Regions from separate parts of the Pseudomonas siliginis genome, predicted to be linked through region 3. Evidence: riboswitches for the same ligand, from Rfam matches in the RefSeq annotation. Region 3 holds a riboswitch; each other region holds the start of a gene.
What was found. A riboswitch is a leader RNA that binds a small molecule or an ion and turns the genes downstream of it on or off. The one in region 3 is predicted to bind cobalamin.
Positions count from the first base shown of each region.

Region 1: it holds a riboswitch for cobalamin, as region 3 does, so the genes downstream of both, NF676_RS15545 (ABC transporter substrate-binding protein) here and cobW (cobalamin biosynthesis protein CobW) in region 3, are expected to answer to the same signal.
Region 2: it holds a riboswitch for cobalamin, as region 3 does, so the genes downstream of both, cobO (cob(I)yrinic acid a,c-diamide adenosyltransferase) here and cobW (cobalamin biosynthesis protein CobW) in region 3, are expected to answer to the same signal.

Region 1 is NZ_CP099598.1:3,385,325-3,387,584, reverse strand. Features, by position in the region: gene NF676_RS15550 (FecCD family ABC transporter permease) at 1-229, opposite strand, end outside; gene NF676_RS15545 (ABC transporter substrate-binding protein) at 226-1,239, opposite strand; cobalamin riboswitch at 1,380-1,571, opposite strand; gene NF676_RS15540 (ParD-like family protein) at 1,709-1,936, shown strand; gene map (type I methionyl aminopeptidase) at 1,933-2,260, shown strand, end outside.
Region 2 is NZ_CP099598.1:1,806,599-1,808,858, reverse strand. Features, by position in the region: gene NF676_RS08575 (cobyrinic acid a,c-diamide synthase CobB) at 1-500, opposite strand, end outside; gene cobO (cob(I)yrinic acid a,c-diamide adenosyltransferase) at 497-1,108, opposite strand; cobalamin riboswitch at 1,192-1,421, opposite strand; gene NF676_RS08565 (hypothetical protein) at 1,583-2,167, shown strand; gene NF676_RS08560 (PQQ-dependent sugar dehydrogenase) at 2,234-2,260, shown strand, end outside.
Region 3 is NZ_CP099598.1:2,662,277-2,664,536, forward strand. Features, by position in the region: cobalamin riboswitch at 870-1,081, shown strand; gene cobW (cobalamin biosynthesis protein CobW) at 1,181-2,245, shown strand; gene cobN (cobaltochelatase subunit CobN) at 2,249-2,260, shown strand, end outside.

The DNA of each region.
Region 1 (2,260 bases), 720 kb from region 3:
CCAGACCGGCGCCGCAGGCCGCCGCGACCAGCGCGCGGGTCAGGCGATAGTTCCAGACAATGCCTTCGTCGATCGGGTCGAGCACATAACCGGCGCCCCACAGCTTGTTGGCCAGCACCTGCAACACCACGCTCGGCTCGATCGAAGTCTCACCAATGGCCACGCCGCCGATCAGCGCGACCGACAGCGTCAACAGCACCAGCAGCAAACGGATCAGGCGTCTGCTCATTGCGACAGGTCGTAGCCGTTGATGGCGCTGGCCAGTTGTTCGAGGCCGTCGAAGGTGCGCAGGCTGGCCTGCATGGCCATGGCGTCAAGGATGATGATGCGGTTGTGCTTGACCGCGTCCATGTTGCGCGTCACCGGATCACTGCGCAGGAAGGCGAGTTTCTTCTGATAGTCGTCCGCCGGGAAACGTCGACGATCCATGCGCGCAATCACCAGAAACGTCGGGTTGGCCTTGGCGATGGTTTCCCAGCCGACGGTTGGCCATTCTTCATCGGACTCGACGACGTTGCGCACGCCGAGGGTGCTGAGCATGAAATCGGGAACGCCTTTGTGCCCGGCCACGAACGGCTCGATGTCCATCTCGGCGCTGGAGAACCATACCAGGGCGCTGACGTCTTTGCGCTGCTGGTTTTTCGCGGTGGCGATCGACTGCGCGAGGCTGGCTTTGAGCTGCTCATTGAGCTGTTCGCCACGCGCCTGCACGTCGAAAATCGCCGCCAGTTGGCTCACGCTTTTGTAGATGCTGTCGATGCGAAACGGTGCCAGCCGCGTCCCGTCCGAACCGACGAGGTTGTCCTTGGCTTCGCAATCGGAGGGCAGCAGATAGGTCGGAATCTTCAGTTCATGAAACTGCTCGCGGGTGCCGACCGCGCCTTGCGGGCCGACCATCCATTCCAGCTCGACGGCAACCAGCTCCGGGCGTTTGGCGATCACCGCTTCGAAACTCGGCTCGTTATCGGCGAGGCGCTCGATCGTGTCGTTCTGCGCTTTGTATGTGCCCAGCACGTCGTTGAACCACAGTGAGGTGCCGACGACTTTGTCGCCCAGACCCAAGGCATAGAGCATTTCCGTGCCGGCCTGGCCGATGGTCACCGTGCGCGCAGGTGCGTGTTGAAAGGTCAGGCTGCTGCCACAGTTTTCGACGGTCAGCGGATACGCAGTCGGCGCCGCTTGCGCCAGGGCGCAAAGGCTCAGAGCGGTGAGCAGGGTGGCAACGCGGGGCAGCAGCATGGGGCAGTCTCCAAGGGAACCGTACGGGAGCGGGCGGGTACGGTTTGGAAACACACCTCGGGCGCGGTCGTGGAAACTGCGCAAGGCCGGCACGGGGAAAATGCGCACGGCACGATGTCCTTCCCGGACACCCCGCCGGTTGGTCAGTCACTGTGCCGGCAGGTCTCCTGACTGATGCGTCATCGCCACGCTCCGGCCTTCCCGGGGTTCACCCAGTGGCAGTCGAGGAGCAGGCTCGGCACCTACAGTTGCGGGGGCAGTTCCGATTGATGCGTGGAGCACCTCGGATTCCCTATTAATTCCGTGTGGAAACCGGCGCGGGCATGGTAGTCGATCAGGCCGCTGATGGGGAGCCGAATCTGCTTCGGCAGCTCCTGCACGGGTGCGTGTTTGCGTGGCGGAGCGTTTGCAATCCGAGGGTAAGCTTGGCTAGTATACGATCCATATACATTTCGTATCGGATATAGACATGGGCATCGTAAAGATTTCAGAGGACATGCACGAGAATCTGCGCATCTCCAGCAACGCCCTCAGCCGCTCGATCAACGCGCAGGCTGAGCACTGGATGCGCATCGGCATGCTCGCCGAGCTGCATCCCAATCTCGACCACAGCGCCATTTGCCGCCTGCTGATCCGCGCCGAACAGAATGGTGGGCTGGATCTGCAACAACTGACTCAGGAAGCCGTCAGCGCATGAGAAACCAGATCAAGATCAACACCCCGGCCGACATCGAAAAATCCCGCGCCGCCGGCAAACTCGCCGCTGAAGTGCTGGCAATGCTGGTGCCGCATGTGAAGGCTGGCGTGACCACCGATGAGCTGGATCGACTGTGCAACGATTACATCGTCAATGTGCAGAAGGCGGTGCCAGCCAATGTCGGTTATCACGGCTTTCCGAAAACCGTCTGCGCGTCGGTCAACGATGTGGTGTGCCACGGGATTCCATCGGGTACGCCATTGAAAGACGGCGACATCGTCAACCTCGACATCGCGGTGATCAAGGACGGCTGGTTCGGCGATA
Region 2 (2,260 bases), 860 kb from region 3:
TCGGTGAGGCTGCCTTCGAGTAATTGCGCATGGCGCAAGGTGCCGACGCGGTTGGCCAGCACGCCAGCGAACGGCAAGTCCGGCTGATACTTGGCCAGGCCCAGCGCCAAGGCGCCAAAGGTCTGCGCCATGGCGGTGCCATCGATCACGCCGAGCACCGGCACACCGAAGTGGCGCGCCAGATCAGCGCTGGATGGCGTGCCGTCGAAAAGGCCCATCACGCCCTCGATCAGAATCAGGTCAGCCTCGGCGGCGGCTTCCCACAACAGCCGGCGACTTTCCTGCTCGCCGACCATCCACATGTCCAGTTGATACACCGGCGCACCGCTCGCGCGCTCGAGGATCATCGGGTCGAGAAAGTCCGGACCGCATTTGAACACGCGCACCTTGCGCCCTTGGTTGCGATGCAAACGGGCGAGTGCGGCGGTGACGGTGGTCTTGCCCTGACCGGAGGCCGGCGCGGCGATCAACACCGCCGGGCAGTGACGTGGTTGCTTCAAAGTTCGACGCCTTTCTGCGCTTTGATCCCGGCCTGAAAGGCGTGCTTGAGCATGCCCATCTCGGTGACCGTGTCGCCCATCTCGATCATTTCCGGCTTGGCGCCGCGCCCGGTGACCACCACGTGCTGCATCGGCGGGCGCGCTTGCAGATCGCTGAGCACCTGATCGAGATCGAGGTAGCCGTGCTTGAGGGCGATGTTCAATTCATCGAGCACCACCAGACCGATCGAAGGGTCGCGCAACAATTCGCGCGAGACTTCCCAAGCGGCGGTCGCAGCGGCGATGTCGCGCTGACGATCCTGGGTTTCCCAGGTGAAGCCTTCGCCCATGACGTGGAAACGCACCTGCTCGGGGAAGCGGCGGAAAAACAATTCCTCGCCAGTGCTGTTGCGGCCCTTGATGAACTGCACCACGCCGCACTGCATGCCGTGGCCCATCGCGCGGGCGAGCATGCCGAACGCCGAGCTGCTCTTGCCTTTGCCATTGCCGGTCAGCACCAGCACCAGGCCACATTCGTCGGGCGAGCTGGCGATGCGTTCGTCGATCACGGCCTTCTTGCGCTGCATGCGCGCCAGATGGCGTTCGTCACGCTCGGGGGAATCAGTCATGGGGGGAGCTCTCCGTTGAGGCTGGATAACGGCGGGCAGGCACAAGAATAGACGGCAAAAAGCCTGGCATCGCCCACCGTGATGCCGCTGAGATGGATCAGGCCGGTCTCCGGGCTCATGAGCGGCGTTTCGCCGGACTGCGCGCCTTCCCGCTTCTTTCGAGGCAGTGGCTCAAGGCGCAGTTTTCACTCATTTACCGTTGCGGGGGCAGCGCCGGGATCGTCGTGGCTTCGCTTGAAGACCACCCTCACCGGCTTCCCTGTTTCACTCTGTCGACGCGGGGCCACAGAGCACCTGAAACAAGCGGCGAAGGTTAGAGGGTTGGGGGTGGAGCGTCAATTGAAGAGGCGCTTTGCGCGCGAATAACTGCCGCTGATCCATTGTGCAGCGGCAATCTTGTGCCAGACTGCGACAAGTGATATCAAAGAGCCATGCTTTTTTCGAAAGCCCACTACAACAATAAGGATGACGACGATGCAAGGCATGATCATCAGCAACCCGCGCCTGGAATTTCTGCGCCCGGTGCTGGAACGCTGGTTTGACTGTATCGATCGCTACAACACTGTACGCGGCGACAACGACACGCCGTACTGGCACGACGAGAAAGCCAATCTCGGCCTGCTCGCGGCAGCGGCGTGGATGGCTGAAATGGTCACGCTGAACGACACGGCCACGCGCAAACAGAACGAAGAAGGCGAACGCAATGCTCGCGCCGACCTGCTGATTGCCGGCGCCGAAGACCGCGCGTTCATTCAGGCCACGCAACGCTGGCCACGGGTCAACAACCTCAACCTGACCCAGGCCCTGCTCGACATCACCGTTGATGCCAAGCGCATCAGCTACGCCAGCGATCTCAAGCTCGGCTGCCTCTTTGTTGCTCCGCAAAAACCTCAGCACAGCGCCAGCCCCGAAGAATTGCAGGACATGGTCGACGACCTGCAAAAGGAACACACCTGCGCCGTGGCCTGGTATTTCCCCTACGCCTATCGCAAATTGCACAGCGACGCGGGCAACTATCATCCGGGCATCGCCGTGCTGTTAAAGGAAGCCCGCGGTTGAGCAGTTGAACCATCGGGCCTGCGCCCTCCTCTATGTTTAGGAATGCATTCATAGGGAAGATCAGCAATGCGCAAGGCCCAACTCGCTCTTATC
Region 3 (2,260 bases):
ATGGGTTTGGGTTTTTAGTCAATTTCCGGGAGTTTTCGGTACTGCGGTGTGGGCATTTTTCTGATGTTTTTGTGTGTATATCCGTTGCTGCGGGTGTTGCTGATTACGGTTTCGCCCTTACGGCGAGGCACTTTTTCCAAACGCCGAAAAAGTACCCAAAAAGGCTTGCTCCTACGTTCGGCCCTCGCAGGCTCGGGTTCCTTCGCTCCGGGACTGATCCGGGCGCAGCGGCTCCGGTTTGCTTCGCTGCACCTACACTCGCTGTGTACGACTGCGTCGTACGGTCGCTGCGCTCCCACGCCCGGATCAATCCCTCCACTCAGCCTTCCGACGTCGCCGGTGGATCAAGATCAAGAGCACTCGAGCTAACGCTCATTGTTGAGTGGGGCGGCTGCGCTGCTTTACTTTTGCTTTTGTGGGAGCGAGCCTGCTCGCGAAGGCGGCCTGACAGCCGACCTGTTCTTGAGCTGGTGCGCGATCCAACTGTAGGAGCTGCCGAAGGCTGCGATCTTTTGCTTTTGCCTTTGCCTTTGCTTTTGCTCTGGCTTTTGATCTTTTGCCCCTTCGGCAGGCTTCGTTACGGGATCGATCCGGGGGTGGGAGCGCAGCGACCGTACGACGCAGTCGTACACAGCGGAAGGAGGTGCAGCGAAGCAAACCGTAGCCGCTGCGCCCGGATCGGTCCCGTAACGAAGGTACCCCGAGCCCCAGCGAGCGGGCCGTACGCCGGGGCAAAGCCTTTTGGTTCCTTTTTGGCGTTTGAAAAAGGGACTCGCTGTAAGAGCGAAACCATAAGAAGCCGTTACCGCAGCAACGGATATACCCCCAGTTTCAGACTCACCGACCATTGACCCACGACGGACCCATGCGTAGCCTTGCGCTTTCGAGGTTCTTCGGCACTCGCCGAAGCTAAGAAGGGAACGCGGTCAAAGCCGCGGCTGCCCCCGCAACTGTGAACGGTGATGTTCGTTGCCACGCCACTGCCAGCTCAACCGATGAGCCAGCGGGAAGGCGCAATGGACGCCAGGCCCAACGCCTGAACGCCGTCAGCCAGGAGACCTGCCTCGTCACAGATTCTCACTACAACCGGGCGGGGTGATCCGGTGGCGAATGCTTCCGGCGTGCACGCGCGCTGCCGGTTCTCGTCCCGTATGCCCGCCGCTTGCCAAAGGGCATACCGATGAAAACACTGGCCAAACTCCCCGTCACCATCGTCACCGGTTTCCTCGGTTCGGGCAAAACCACGCTGCTGCGGCACATGCTCGATAACGCTCAGGGCCGGCGCATCGCGGTGATCGTCAACGAGTTTGGCGAGCTGGGCATCGACGGTGAAATCCTCAAGCAATGCACCATCGGCTGCACCGAAGAAGAGGCCAGCGGCCGCGTTTATGAGCTGGCCAACGGCTGCCTGTGCTGCACCGTGCAGGAAGAATTCTTCCCGGTGATGCGCGAGCTGGTTGCCCGTCGCGGCGATCTCGACCACATCCTTATTGAAACCTCGGGCCTAGCCCTGCCAAAACCGCTGGTGCAAGCCTTCCAGTGGCCGGAAATTCGCAGTGCCTGCACCGTCGACGCAGTCATCACCGTGGTCGATAGCCCGGCGGTCGCCGCAGGCACATTCGCTGCGTTCCCGGATCAGGTCGATGCCCAGCGCAAACTCGATCCGAACCTTGATCACGAGTCGCCGCTGCATGAACTGTTCGCCGATCAACTGGCCAGCGCTGACCTGGTGATCCTCAACAAAGCCGACCAGACCAGCCCGCAAGACCTGGCTCGCGTACGCGCTGAAGTAGCCGAAGAGCTGCCGCCAGCGGTAAAAATCGTCGAAGCCAGCAATGGCCGCCTGCCGCTCGACGTGCTGATCGGTCTCGGTGCCGGCTCTGAAGAGCATATCGACAGCCGCCACAGCCACCACGATCACCACCATGACGGTGATGACGACGACCACGATCACGACGCCTTCGATTCGATCTCCATCGAATTGCCGCAAGCCGACGAAAGCCTGCTGCTCGACGCGCTCACGCAACTGGTGGTGCAGCACGGCATCCTGCGGGTCAAAGGCTTCGCGGCGATTCCGAACAAGCCGATGCGCCTGTTGATCCAGGGCGTGGGCACGCGTTTCGACAAGCATTTCGACCGCCAGTGGGGTGCCGACGAAGCGCGGGTGACGCGTCTGGTGCTGATCGGTCAGGAGCTTGATGCGGCACAACTCGAAGCGCAATTGCGCGCTGCGCTCAGCGTTTAAGCCATGCACCTGCTC